3 regions of the Arthrobacter sp. D5-1 genome follow, and region 1 is predicted to be linked to each of the others. Evidence: riboswitches for the same ligand, from Rfam matches in the RefSeq annotation. Region 1 holds a riboswitch; each other region holds the start of a gene.
What was found. A riboswitch is a leader RNA that binds a small molecule or an ion and turns the genes downstream of it on or off. The one in region 1 is predicted to bind thiamine pyrophosphate.
Positions count from the first base shown of each region.

Region 2: linked by a shared signal. The riboswitch ahead of thiO (glycine oxidase ThiO) and the one ahead of thiD (bifunctional hydroxymethylpyrimidine kinase/phosphomethylpyrimidine kinase) in region 1 are both predicted to bind thiamine pyrophosphate.
Region 3: linked by a shared signal. The riboswitch ahead of AYX22_RS19605 (ECF transporter S component) and the one ahead of thiD (bifunctional hydroxymethylpyrimidine kinase/phosphomethylpyrimidine kinase) in region 1 are both predicted to bind thiamine pyrophosphate.

Region 1 is NZ_CP014571.1:2,719,733-2,724,262, forward strand. Features, by position in the region: gene rplU (50S ribosomal protein L21) at 1-141, opposite strand, end outside; gene thiD (bifunctional hydroxymethylpyrimidine kinase/phosphomethylpyrimidine kinase) at 518-2,035, opposite strand; TPP riboswitch at 2,026-2,123, opposite strand; gene AYX22_RS12380 (Rne/Rng family ribonuclease) at 2,258-4,530, opposite strand, start outside.
Region 2 is NZ_CP014571.1:3,210,936-3,215,465, reverse strand. Features, by position in the region: gene AYX22_RS14725 (TM2 domain-containing protein) at 1-234, opposite strand, end outside; gene AYX22_RS14720 (ferritin-like fold-containing protein) at 391-1,059, shown strand; gene thiE (thiamine phosphate synthase) at 1,103-1,786, opposite strand; TPP riboswitch at 1,814-1,932, shown strand; gene thiO (glycine oxidase ThiO) at 1,928-3,193, shown strand; gene thiS (sulfur carrier protein ThiS) at 3,190-3,426, shown strand; gene AYX22_RS14700 (thiazole synthase) at 3,431-4,228, shown strand; gene AYX22_RS14695 (4a-hydroxytetrahydrobiopterin dehydratase) at 4,262-4,530, shown strand, end outside.
Region 3 is NZ_CP014571.1:4,247,861-4,252,390, forward strand. Features, by position in the region: gene AYX22_RS19595 (energy-coupling factor transporter transmembrane component T) at 1-440, opposite strand, end outside; gene AYX22_RS19600 (ABC transporter ATP-binding protein) at 437-2,032, opposite strand; gene AYX22_RS19605 (ECF transporter S component) at 2,032-2,652, opposite strand; TPP riboswitch at 2,729-2,865, opposite strand; gene AYX22_RS19610 (NUDIX domain-containing protein) at 3,094-3,792, shown strand; gene AYX22_RS19615 (DUF4235 domain-containing protein) at 3,829-4,089, shown strand; gene mnhG (monovalent cation/H(+) antiporter subunit G) at 4,188-4,530, opposite strand, start outside.

The sequences.
Region 1 (4,530 bases):
GACCTTATCGCCGTCAACCAGGAGCAAGGCGGGCAGCTCAAGCGTGCTGCCGGCTCCACCGGGGACGCGGTTAAGCGTTACGTAGTCTCCAACGGAAACTTTTTCTTGGCGGCCGCCTGCGCGGACAATCGCGTACACCACTTGGGTACTCACTTCTCTCGACGTTTATAACTAAATTTGCGTGCGGAACCTGGAACCGAAATCAGGCTTGGTTCGCGCTGTGCCTCAACGCCGTGGACTTCTGATCGAAGTCCGCGAGTCATCCCTTGAACAATTCCAAGGGGCATAACCCAAGTGTTGGCGTAAGCACCGAAGATCAAGATTACGCTAGTTTGACCCTCGGCTGCAAATGAGGCCGGGTCCGGAGGCTACCACGTGACTTGCATCACCAGTTGTAACGGACTCTCCCGGCACCGTGCCCATACAGCCTACAGGGTTTGGGGCGATTAACGTGATTTGACCCGCGACGCGCTGGGGCGGTTTGAAACCCGGAGATAAAAAGCCCGGGCAGGAACGGTCAGGCGAACAGCCGGGGAGCGTCGAAGAATGCAGTTTCGTAGCGGCAGGACTGGGCAAAAGCCTCCACCATTGATACCCGCTCCCCCTCGGAAGCTGCCGCTGCAGCGGCGTCCGTGAAATTGATCGCATTCCTGGTGGCTGCAGCAAACTCTTCATCGGCGTAAGTCCTGAGCCAGTCCGCGTAGGGATGCGCCGCCGGGGATCCCGCCTCCACGAAAGATGCATGGAGCCGCTGGCCCACCTCTGCGTAGAGCCAGTAGCACGGCAGGATGGCCGCCAGCACCACGGAGTAGCTCCCGGTGGCCGAGGACGCCAGCAGGTGGTCCACGTAGGACTTAGTGACGGGTCCGGTCACCGAGGATGCCTCTCGGGTGCTGAGCCAGTTCCTGTGCAGTTCCGATTCGACCTCAAGGCACTGCTGTGACGCTTTGGCCCAGAACAGTTGCTCCTCCTCCGTGGGGGCAAGAGCGCCCGCACGCGCCAGGACCCTGGAATACCCGTTGAGGTAGAGGGCGTCCTGCGCGAGGTAGTAATTGAACGCAGCCTCCGGGAGGTCGCCCGATTGCAGGCCGTCAATAAAGCTGAGCTTGTAGATTGCCTCGAGCTCCGGAGCAGCTTCCTTCCACAGCGCCGCGGCGAATTGCCCCGGCCTCAGGACCTGATGGTGGTGGAAATGGTGGACCGGCCCGTTTCCCTGGCCTACGTCGAGGCTGTCCGAATGCAGCAGCGCCTGAAGCAACCACGGCTTGACTTCGCGCAGGGAAGCTTCCCAATCGCCGGTGCGGGCCTGGACCGTGGCCAGAGCCGACGACAACGAACAGCCCGTGCCGTGGCTGTTCTTCGTTTCCACGCGGGGTCCGGCTACCTCGATGACGTCCTGCCGCAGGAGGCCGCTGGTGTTAACCAGGGCATCCGGGCATTCCGCCCCTGCCAGGTGTCCGCCCTTCACCAGGACCGTGGTGCCGCACTCAGCAGCCAGTCGCTTGCCCTGGTTCAACGCCGAATCCCAGTCAGCAGCTTCAGGCTCCCCCAACAGCATGGCAAGCTCCGGGAGGTTCGGGGTAATAAGGTCCGCCAACGGCAGCAGAGCGCGCAGGGCCTGCTCGGCAGACCCCCGCAGGAGGCGGTCGCCGCTGGTGGCCACCATCACCGGGTCAAGGACCACGACGCCGGGACGCACCGACTCAAGCCAGCTGCGGACCTCATCGATCACCGCAGCGTCACCCAGCATGCCGATCTTGACGGCATCGATGGCGATGTCCGTGCTGATGGACTCCAACTGCTGTCGCAGGAACTCCACCGGAGGAACATGGACAGCACTGACGCCCAGCGTGTTTTGGGCCGTCAACGCGGTGATCGCCGCCATGCCGTAGCCGCCCTGCGCAGCAATGCTCTTCAGGTCAGCTTGGATACCGGCACCGCCGGAGGGGTCCGAGCCCGCGATACTCAGTACGCGGGGCGTTTCCCGGCCGCAAACAGCCAGAGGGTACACAGAAGAATACGACGATGACGTCATGGGGACATCCCTTCGCCGGTGCTAACCGGACAGGTTCAACGGGTCTGGATCTCAGCCGGCCCTATGCCCGGCACCCCGTGTCAATCCCCAGCGTAACCGGGAAGCAGCATGCCTCGGGAACTGCACTCCGCAGAAGACCGGTTATGACCGCTGTGAGCAGACAGCAAAGGCCCCGCAGTACCCGCCTGTGGCGGTTACTGCGGGGCCCTTGCAGATCAGGTCCTAGAGCTCCGAAGCGGGAACACCAACCCCAAGGATGATGGGTTCCTCGGACGCTGCCTTCTTGGCAGGCTCCGCCGGTGCTTTGGCCTGGTGTGCAGTTCCACGCGCTGCGGTAGCAGTTACCTCGTGGTGCTCAACGCTGGTCTCGTTGGCTGCACCCTGGGCGCGGCTCGCACTGCGGTTGCGGCGCCCCCGGCGGGACTTCGACGCCGAAGCAGCTTCAGGGTCCTCGTCCACGGGCCCCGCCACGGCGGCTGCAGGTGCAGCGGCTGCCTTGGAAGGAACCACGGTTTCGGGCTTCGCCTCGGGTGCTGCGCCAAGGTGGGAGAACGCTTCGGCCAGGAGATCCAGGCTCATGGCAGGCTTGGCGGCAGGCGGTTCCTCGTGGTGTTCCCCGAAAGGCAAGGCCACTTCTTCGCCGCCGAATCGCAGAACCGGTGTGGACCGTGTGTCACGAACCGATGCTTCCCGGTCTGATTCGGGGTCGGAGTGCTCTCCGGCCTCCGGCTGTGATGCGGCAGGCGCCTGGTGCTGGCCGGCCGCCCGTGCTTGCTCTTCTGCACGGTGAACTTCGTCATCGTGGAGGTGGGCAGCGTGGGCGGCAGCAGCGATCGTCGCCAGCGCAGCGCGGGTTGCCTCTGCCTTGGCCTGCTTGGCAGGATCCTGCGGCTCGGAAGCCGCGGGAGGTGCGGCAGGGGCGGAAGCAGTGCTGTGGACCTGCGCGGGAGCCTCGGCCACAGCCTGTCCCCCGCCCTTGCCACGGCGGCGCTTGCGTTCTGTTCGGGCTGTGGGTTGCTGCGCCTCAGTGTGGGGGCGGTGGTGCTCGGCAGCCACAACGTTGGCGCGACGGTGCTCCACCGGTTCATCGTGGGTGACCACGCCGCGGCCCGCACAGTGCTCGCACTGCTCACCGAAGACCTCAAGGAGGCCGGTACCCATGCGCTTGCGGGTCATCTGGACAAGGCCCAGTGACGTCACTTCAGCCACTTGGTGCTTGGTGCGGTCGCGGCCAAGGCACTCAACCATACGGCGGAGGACGAGGTCGCGGTTGGACTCAAGGACCATGTCGATGAAGTCGATGACAATGATGCCGCCGATGTCACGCAGGCGAAGCTGGCGAACTACTTCCTCAGCAGCTTCGAGGTTGTTCTTGGTGACGGTTTCTTCAAGGTTTCCACCGCTGCCGGTGAACTTACCGGTGTTGACGTCCACCACGGTCATGGCTTCGGTGCGGTCGATGACCAGCGAACCACCGGATGGGAGGAAGACCTTGCGTTCCAGTGCCTTGTGGATCTGCTCGTCAATGCGCCAGGCACCGAAGATGTCCTGGTCCTTGGTCCACTTCTCGAGGCGGCCCACAAGGTCGGGGGCAACGTAGGTTACGTAAGCCTCAATGGTGTCCCAGGCGTCGTCGCCGGAAACGATCAGTTTGGAGAAGTCTTCATTGAAGACGTCACGGACCACCTTGATGGTCAGGTCGGGTTCGCCGTAGAGCAGTTCCGGTGCCAGGACCTTGGTGGAGGAGGCCTGGCCTTCGATGCCTTCCCACTGGGCGCGCAGGCGGTTGATGTCATGCGTCAGTTCTTCTTCCGACGCACCTTCAGCAGCCGTGCGGACAATGACGCCGGCGTTTTCCGGCAAACGGTCCTTCAGGATGCGCTTGAGGCGGTTGCGTTCGACGTCGGGCAGCTTGCGTGAAATGCCGGTCATGGAACCACCGGGCACGTACACCAGGTAGCGGCCGGGCAGGGAGATCTGGCTTGTCAGGCGGGCACCCTTGTGGCCTACAGGGTCCTTGGTGACCTGGACCAGAACGGAATCGCCGGACTTCAGCGCATTCTCGATCCGGCGCGGCTGGCCCTCGAGGTTGACCGCGTCCCAGTTCACTTCACCGGCGTACAACACGGCGTTGCGGCCGCGTCCGATATCCACGAAGGCAGCTTCCATGGACGGCAGGACGTTCTGGACCTTGCCCAGGTAAACGTTGCCGATCAGGGAGTCCTGCTGGGTCTTGGAGACAAAATGCTCGGCAAGCACGCCATCTTCCAGGACGCCGATCTGAATTCTGTCGTCGCGCTGGCGGACAATCATCTGGCGGTCCACTGATTCGCGGCGGGCCAGGAATTCGGCCTCGGTGATGACCTGGCGGCGGCGTCCGGTCTCGCGGGATTCACGGCGGCGCTGCTTCTTGGCCTCAAGCCTGGTGGAGCCCTTGACGCTGGTCACGCGATTCGAGGGAGCAGTTTCCGTGATGGGGCGGGGAGCGCGGACGC
Region 2 (4,530 bases), 490 kb from region 1:
CAAGTAAAAGCGGTCAACACCGAGGCCACCAAGGAGCAAGGAGAGGATCCACGTGACCATGAAGGACTTGGCCGGAGTACCCGTGCCGGGAACACCATAAGGGCTGGAATCCGGGCCGGACTGGTACGTCTGGGGTCCGCCTTGGTACTGGGCGTCGAAAGCACCGGGTGCAGGGGGAACTGGTGGGGCACCGTTCCCGTTGTGGGGCGCGGGCGGGTAGCTCGGATTAGTCATTGATCATCCTTCGGGGGGAGTGGGTGCGAGGAGGAGGACACGCGGCCTGCGGGCAGGCCAGACAGTCAACTCACTTCCAGTCAGCCTAGTGGGACCAACGCTGCTGAAGGCAATCTCCGCGGGCGGGGTGTGGAGAGCCGGGGATAGTCTTGGATTATGGGCACTTCGACGGACGTCGCACCTTCTGCCGGACAACTCGCCGCGGAACTCCTGGGCGCCATGGCCTACGGCGAGTTGTCGGCTTTCGGCCGGCTTTCGTTCGATTCCCGATACGCCCCCACACTCCATGACCGTTCAGTGCTGGCAAAAATTGCCGTCGGTGCGTACGGAAACTTCGCGCTGCTGAGCGATCGGCTCGCTGAAATGGGCCTTGATCCGGAGGAAGCCATGCTGCCGTTCCAGCGTTCCTTTGACCACTTCCATGAACGCACCAAGCCCGGGGACTGGTTCGAATCCGTGATGAAGGCATACGTCATCGACACCGTTTCCTCGGACTTCTACCGGGCTGTCGCCACTTTCCTCGATGGTACAACGCAGCAGTTCGTGGACCGGGTTGCCTCCCCCGACCAGGCAACCGAGGTACTTCGTGTCCTGCTGCGGCGGGCCTTGGCCGATGACCCACGACTGGCCTCACGGCTGGCGTTGTGGGGCCGGCGGCTGGTGGGGGAAGCGCTGACACAGGCGCAGAGGGTAGGGACTGAGCACCCACAGTTGGGGCCGGCACTAAAAAGTGGTGGCGATGCCCGCGCCGCAATTAAAAGACTGACAGGCGAGCTCGCCGGGCGTCATGCCCGCCGGATGACGGCGCTGGGCCTCACTGCCTAGCGGTATGACCGGGCTTATGCCTGAAAGGCTCCAACGGCCAGGCTCAGGCTGCGTCCAGCGCCTCCAGCAGCGACTTGGCTGCCGTCGTCGGATCCGAAGCCTCGGTGATGGCGCGGACCACGACGATCCGGGTGGCTCCTGCGGCCCGCACCTGCTCTACGTTGCTGAGATCGATCCCTCCGATGGCGAACCATGGCAGGTTCACGGCGCCGTCGGTGGTCTCGACTGCACGCTTGCTCGCTTCTGCGGCATATGTGACCAAGTCCAGTCCCACGGCTTCGCGGCCGGGTTTGGTGGGTGTCGCCCAGACGGGTCCTACACAGAAGTAGTCCAGGCCCCCCTGTCCCGGTGATGCCGCGATGGCGGCATTCACCTGCTCGGGGGAGTGGGTGGAAAGACCGATCGTGACGGACTCCGGAAGCAATGTCCGGGCCACCTTCAACGGGAGGTCCTTTTGCCCGATGTGGAACACCGGAGCCCCGGAAACACTGGCAACGTCGGCTCGATCGTTGACAGCCCACAGCCGTCCATGACGTTGCGCAACTCCGTGCAGGACCGCCAGCAACTCCAATTCCTCGGCAGCTTCGAGGGTCTTGTCGCGCAGCTGGATGATGTCCACACCGCCCTCGAACGCGGCGTCCACAAAGTCTTCAAAATCGCCTTGCCGTTTCCGCGCATCGGTGCACAGATACAAGCGGGCGGTGGCGAGGGCATCAGTCTGGGTCATGGAACCCAGAGTAGTTCCTCTAAACTGGGCACGTACTGCGGGAGCCGCGACGTTCGTCATATGACTGTCCGGCTGAGAGGGCTTAAGAGCCGACCGCTTGACCTGATCCGGCTAGTACCGGCGTAGGGAAGGAAACGCGCAATGGCAGTTCCCCGCCAAACCCCGCTCCAGGCCGACGTGGCCGTCATTGGCGGCGGCGTCATCGGGCTGGGCATCGCCCGCGAAGCGCGGCGACTTGGCCGCTCCGTGGTGGTGATCGACCCCGCACCGGCTTCGGGGGCTACGTTTGCTGCCGCCGGAATGCTTGCCCCCGTGAGCGAATTTCACTACCAGGAGGAAGATCTCCTGGAGTTGATGCTCGAATCGTCCAGGCTGTGGCCGTCTTTCGCGGCAAGCCTGCCCCGCGGAGGGGAAGACACCGGATACCGCACGACGCCGACACTTGCCGTGGGTGCCGATGCCGCGGACCGCAGGGCACTGGCAGACCTCCGTGCTGTACAGCTTGCTGCGGGCCTGGGGGTCGAGCCGTTGTCCCTGCGCGACGCCCGGGATCGCGAACCCCTCCTCAGCCCCCAAATTTCCAGTGCCTTCGACGTTCCCGCCGACCATCAGGTCGATCCCCGCAAGCTGGCGGCATGCCTGCTCTCGGGACTGGCACGCCACGCGGCCAGCGACTACACGTGGGTTTCGGGCGCCGACGATGGGTTTGCCGTGACTTCCACGGCGCGCCGCTTGCTCTGGGACGGAGGGCGGGTCTCAGGAGTGGAACTCGAGTCCGGCGCCGCTGTCCACTCCACCGAAACGGTGGTCGCCAACGGGCTGGGTGCGGCAGACCTGGAAGGGCTCCCCGACGGGCTTAACCTTTCCCTGCGGCCGGTATATGGCGACATCCTCAGGCTTCGGGTGCCTGAACACCTCCGGCCCCTGCTCACCTCCACCGTCCGTGGGATGGTCCGTGGAGTGCCCGTCTACATCGTGCCCCGGGACGACGGCACTGTAGTCATCGGGGCCACCCAGCGCGAGGACGGACTGTCGGCAGCGTCCAACGCGGTCTCAGCCGGGGGCGTCTACCAGTTATTGCGGGACGCCCAGGCCCTGGTCCCCGCAGTGGCGGAACTTGAGCTGCTCGAAGCAACGGCCCGGGCCCGCCCCGGCACTCCGGACAACGCACCGCTGCTTGGACGGGTCGTTGGCCCCCGGGGGGATGTTGATGGTCTGGTGATCGCCACAGGATTCTTCCGGCATGGTGTCCTCCTGACGCCCGCGGCCGCACGGATCGTGGGCGGGCTGATCAACGGCACGTCGGACCCCCGGTGGGCATCATTTTCCCCGGACCGCTTCGCGGCCACTTCATCCACAGCGCGGGCGCTTACGCCGGCACACGCTCCCAGCAAGGAAACAGCATGAACATCAAACTCAACGGATCCGATCACGCCGTGCCGGAGGATGCTTCAGTCAGCACCCTGGTCACGGCCGTCACCGGCCGCGCCCTGGACCACCGCGGACAGGCAGCCGACGGTGGCAAGCTGGGCGTCGCCGTCGCCCGCAATTCCGAGGTGGTGCCACGCAGCCAATGGTCCGCAACGGCGCTCGCCGACGGGGATGAACTCGAACTTGTTACCGCAGTCCAAGGAGGCTGACATCATGACGACAGCAAACACAGAGGTCATTACTGACGCCTTGGTGATCGACGGCGTCCACTTCGGATCCCGCCTGATCATGGGGACGGGAGGTGCCCCGAGCCTGGACGGTCTAGGCGCTGCGCTCCTGGCGTCCGGGACTGAGCTCACCACAGTAGCCATGAGGCGCTACTCACCCGCTGAAACAGGATCCCTCTTCCAACTCCTGGTGGACCACGGAATCCGGGTGCTGCCCAACACCGCCGGTTGCTTTACTGCCAGAGACGCCGTGATGACCGCTGAACTGGCACGCGAGGCACTGGAAACCGACTGGGTGAAGCTGGAAGTCATCGCCGATGAACACACGCTCCTTCCAGACGCAGTGGAACTCGTCGAGGCAACGGAACAGCTGGTGAATCGTGGATTCAAAGTCTTCGCCTATACCAACGATGATCCCGTCCTGGCACTGCGCCTCGAAAACCTGGGTGCCACCGCAGTGATGCCCCTGGGCTCGCCGATCGGAACCGGTCTGGGGATCCTGAACCCGCACAACATTGAACTCATCGTGTCCCGGGCCTCAGTACCCGTGGTGCTCGATGCCGGAATAGGAACCGCCTCCGATGCCGCCCTCGCCATGGAATTGGGCTGCGACGCCGTGCTTCTGGCCACCGCTGTCACCCGGGCGCAGAACCCGGTGCAAATGGGTGAGGCCTTCAAGCACGCCGTGATCGCCGGTAGGCTGGCCAAGCAGGCAGGACGGATTCCGAGGCGTGAGCACGCTTTGGCGTCGTCGGCCATGGAGGGCCGGGCAGAGTTTCTCTAAGTGTCCGCCGGGTCTCCGGGAGAAGGAGCAGCAGTGGCAGGGAACCATGACCATCTGACCCAGGCGGATGTCGACGATGCCCTCCGGGAGCTACGCCACTGGAAGTACCAGGGCGGCCTGGTAACCGTCTATAAAACTCCGACGGCGGCCGAAGCGCTGGCCCTCATTGCAGCGATCGGAGAAATCGCCGAACACCAAAACCACCATCCGGATCTGGAATGGCGCTACAACAGGGTCCACCTGCGGTACCTGTCCCACGACGCAGGCGGAAAAGTCACCCAACGCGACATCACCGCTGCGGC
Region 3 (4,530 bases), 1.5 Mb from region 1:
CGGTGCGGCAACTTGGCCTTCTGGGCCAGCGCATCTGCCAAATCAGTGGGATCCGTGCAGGTCATCAGCAGGATTGCCGGTAACGCGATCGCCAAACCGCGCAGCATGAAACCCAGCCCCAGCTCAAGGGAACCTTCGCTGATGGACCAGAGTCCGACGTCGAGCAGTACAGCGCCGCTGTCCGCCGCCACAATCGCGGTACTCCAGCCGCCGATCGCAGCGGCGATGATCAGCGGCCAGGCGCGCTGCCACAGAAGCCTGAACGTAAGCCCGGCCAACGGAAACAACGCCAGCTCCGCAACCAACGCCGTGGACGCCGATACCCAGTCGATGGACAGGGCCAGCACCAGGGAAATCAGAAAAACGGACACGAACTTTGCCAAGGGGTTGGCTCGGGTCAGCAGGGCACGATTCCCGCGGAGGTTCAGTGCATCCCTCATGCTGCACCAGCTTCCTGATGCGTGGCTTCACCGTGCTGTACCGGGCCGAGCCGCAGCTCCGTTCCGCCGAGCACTGCGCTGAATTCCTGGTCGTGGGTCACGGAGACCACAGCCGTTCCGGCGTCCAGCAACTCTGAAAGGAACGACGCCAACTCCGCCCACGTGTTGGCGTCCTGGCCGAACGTAGGTTCATCGAGCACCAGGACTTCGGGGTGCGCGGCAAGCACGGTGGCCACCGAGAGCCGCCGCTTCTCACCGCCGGAAAGGGTGTAGGGGTTGGCGTCCACCAAATGCGTCAGCCGCAGCCGCTCCAACAGTTCGTCCACCCGTTCTTCGCCGTGGCCTAAATGCCTGGGCCCAAACATGAGCTCGTCCAGGACCTTGCCTGTGACGAACTGGTGCTCCGGCTCCTGGAACACCGTCCCGATCCGTGAAATCAGCTGGTCTGCTTTCCACTTGAACGGGTCAATACCGGCCCCTTTGGAAAGCTCGACGGCGGCACTCACTGTACCGTCCACCGGCGCTAAAAGGCCGGCCAACGTGAGCGCGAACGTGGACTTTCCAGCTCCGTTGGCTCCAGTGATGGTCAGTGCTTGGCCGGCCCTGACCTGCGCGGTGATTCCCGTTTGAACCGGGACGGGCGGGATGGTCTTGAAGCCCTTGCGCCGCGGCTTTTCCCGGGAAACTGCGAGGTCCTGGGCCGCGAGGAGCAGTGGGGCGGTGTGGGGTTGGCTGCGTCGTTGGCGGGTGGCCGGTACGTACCCCGGCACCCAAACGCCGGCAGCCATCAACAGGGTGCGGGCCTCGGACAGGACCTTGTCCGGCGGGCCGTCCAAAAGGACCCCGCCCGTTGCCTGGCCCGTTCCCGCCGCCGCCAGGGCACCCGGCTGCAGGACCACGATCCTGTCCACCAAGTCCTTCCACACCGACACACGGTGCTCCACCACCACCAGCGTTGCGCCGGTCTTGTCCAGGCAACGCCGAACAGCATCCCGAACCTCCAGCACTCCGGCCGGATCCAGGTTGGCCGTGGGTTCGTCCAAGAGGATCAAGCCGGGACGCATCGCGAGAATCCCCGCCAGCGCAAGGCGCTGCTTCTGCCCCCCGGAGAGCGCCGCCGTCGGGTGGTCCAATGCCAATCCGCCGCCCGCGGCGGTACGCAACCCGACGTCGTCGAGCGCTTCATGGACGCGGGCCCAGATCTCCTCTCGCGGCACGGCAAGGTTCTCCGCACCGAAAGCGACGTCGTCACCAACCCGCGACAGGACCACCTGCGTCTCGGGGTCTTGCTGCATGAGACCGGCGCGGCCCCGCTGTTCCCGCGGAGCAACGCCGTCGATCAGCAGGGAACCTGACTCGTCCGAGTCGTCTTCCTCATCCCCCAGCACCCCCGCGAGGGCGTGCAGCAGTGTGGACTTGCCGGCGCCTGAAGGCCCCAGCAGCAACACCCGCTCGCCCGGTTCAATCCGGAGGTCAAGCCCATGAATGGCGGGAGCGGACCTGCCGGCATGCCGCCAACCCCAGCCCTCGGCGGAGATGGCGGCAGGCCTCACCGGGCTGCTGTTCTTGCTGCCGCTCTGCGTGGCGGGCATCAGCTGAAGACAGGCTCCGACGCGGCCTTGCGCGATGCGAAGGAGCTCAGGACGCCGGTTTTAGCCAAGCCGCGGGTGGCAACCCAGGACAGGGCGCCGGCGATGATGGCACCCGAGATGGTGGTGAAAGTGATGTACGCCAGTTTGTCCACTGCCTCGTAGGCGATGTTCCAGCCCCACGGGAGGAAGGAGTCGTTCAGGCCGCAGAAGAGGCCCGCACCGGCACCGGCGAGGAGGGCCGTGGGCAGGTTGAACTTCTTGTACCGGAAAGCGGCGAAGATGAGCTCTGCGCCCAGACCCTGCAGGACACCGGAAATCAGGACGGTGGTGCCGTATTGGGAACCCATGATCAGCTCACCGGTGGCCGCGACAGCTTCGCAGAACAACGCTGCGCCCGGTTTGCGGATAATGAGCATTCCCAGGACTGCGGGGATCATCCAGCCACCGGCGATCAGGCCGGTGAGCGGCGGATACGTCGCGTTCATGGGGATGGATACCAGCGCGGCGCCCTGGGACCAGGCCCAGAAGATCACGCCGCCTGCGATGGCGATCAATGCCGCCACAACGATGTCTACAACACGCCAGTTATAACTGGTCTTCTTCACGTTTACCGTGGTCATTTTCTGCCTCCTGAGGTTACAGGAGGGGAAAGTGCTCCCCGGATTTCCCATCGGCCTGCGCCGCCTGGATCCGGACACTCTGAGAAGCTCGACTCCCTTGCGCCGGTACTAACCGGATCAGGTTCGAGGGTCTGCGGCTGTCCGCACTCTCAGCGCCCTCGCGTCTCCTGCATCTCTGCAAGGTCCGACGGCGGCGCTCCCCTGTCGTTATCAAATCTGCCCTGATGGGCTGGTTCAGTTTACACCTGCCCGTGTTGTGGGCGATGGTCCGATGCCGGCCGGTGGTCACAATCGGGCGATCCGGGGGCCCGTGCGTGGGGTTGCGTGCGTTGCGGGGCCCGCTCTGCACCCCTCGCGCCGGTTTTGGCCTGTACATCCGGCCCCACAACGAGACCTGAGAGAATGATCCAGCAGACTCGACCGCGGCAAAGGGGCACTTTCATGACGGACCTACCCATTCAGGATCACCCTGCCGGCGAGGGCACCATATCCGAGCCCCGGCTTGCTGCCAGTGTCATCCTGCTCCGTGATGCCCCGGGCGGGATAGAGGCGTTCGTCCAGCACCGGGTCAGCACCATGGACTTCGCCGCCGGAATGGTGGTCTTCCCGGGCGGCCGGGTGGATGCTGCGGACGAGTCAGGCTGGGACTACCCAGCGGACCTGCTTCAACGCCACGCTGCCGCCTGGCGTTCGAGTTCCATCGCCACCGGCGCCACCTCAACGCAGGCCGAAACCAACGCAGGGACGGTCCTCACCGCCGCAATCCGCGAAGTCCAGGAGGAGTCCGGGCTCAGCATCAGTGCCGCGGATCTCCGCCCTTGGGCCAACTGGATCACGCCTACGGACATGCCGAAGCGCTTTGACACCTACTTCTACGTTGCCAGGCCTTCCCCGGGAGCCGAGCCGCAGCATCAAACCACGGAGGCCTGGCAATCGTTGTGGATGCCAGTAGACGGAATCCTGGAAGCGGAAGCGGCCGGGACCCTGAAGCTGATGCCGCCCACCTATTACCTGCTCAAGGAAATCGCTGAGTTTGATTCCGTGGATGCTGCCTGGTCGGCAGAGCACCCCGTTGTTCCCGTGCTGGCCCCTGTTGGGTCCTTGGCAGCGTTCCTGAAAGAGCGCGAAAGCCGACGCTGACTCTGGAGTCGGCCCACGGACGGCTAGGCTGGGGGCATGAACCTCTTCTTCAAGCTGATCGGTGCCGGAGTAAGCCTCGGAGCGGGCTTCGTAGGCACCAAACTCGTCAACAAAGGGTGGGAAAAGGCAACTGGCAACAAACCACCCCTGGGCAACGACGACATGGAAACGAGCTTGCGTTCAGCACTGACTTTTGCGCTGATCTCAGCCTTCGTCAGCACCTTGATTCAGGTGTTGGCCAGCCGTGGCACACAGCGTGCCATTGCACGTTTCGCCAAGTCACACGACATCGTCTAGCCCGCAACCACAGACAGCAACGCGGGGTCGCTTTGCCTCCACCTGATGGAATGAACCAGTGGACGCAAGGCGACTCCGCGTTTGTGTGACCGGGACTTTTAGCGGTCGTTGCGGGGTTCTTGCCCCGCAGCCGCCCGTTGCACAACAGCCTCGAGTTCGTCCTTGGTGAGCATCTCGCGGTGGCCATGCTTGGTGCGGTAGGCGGAGCGACCCACCATATGGGCGGACACAGGTGCCGTCAACAACTGGAAAATCCATGCCACCAGCAGAACCGGCCAAACCCACCACGTTCGCATCTGCAGGCCAATAGCAGCAAGCATGAGGAACAGTCCCAGCACTTGGGGCTTGGTGGCTGCGTGCATGCGGCTCATGAGATCCGGGAATCGCAGCAAACCGATGGCGGCACCCAAGGACATCAAGGCTCCCACCACCAGGAAAACT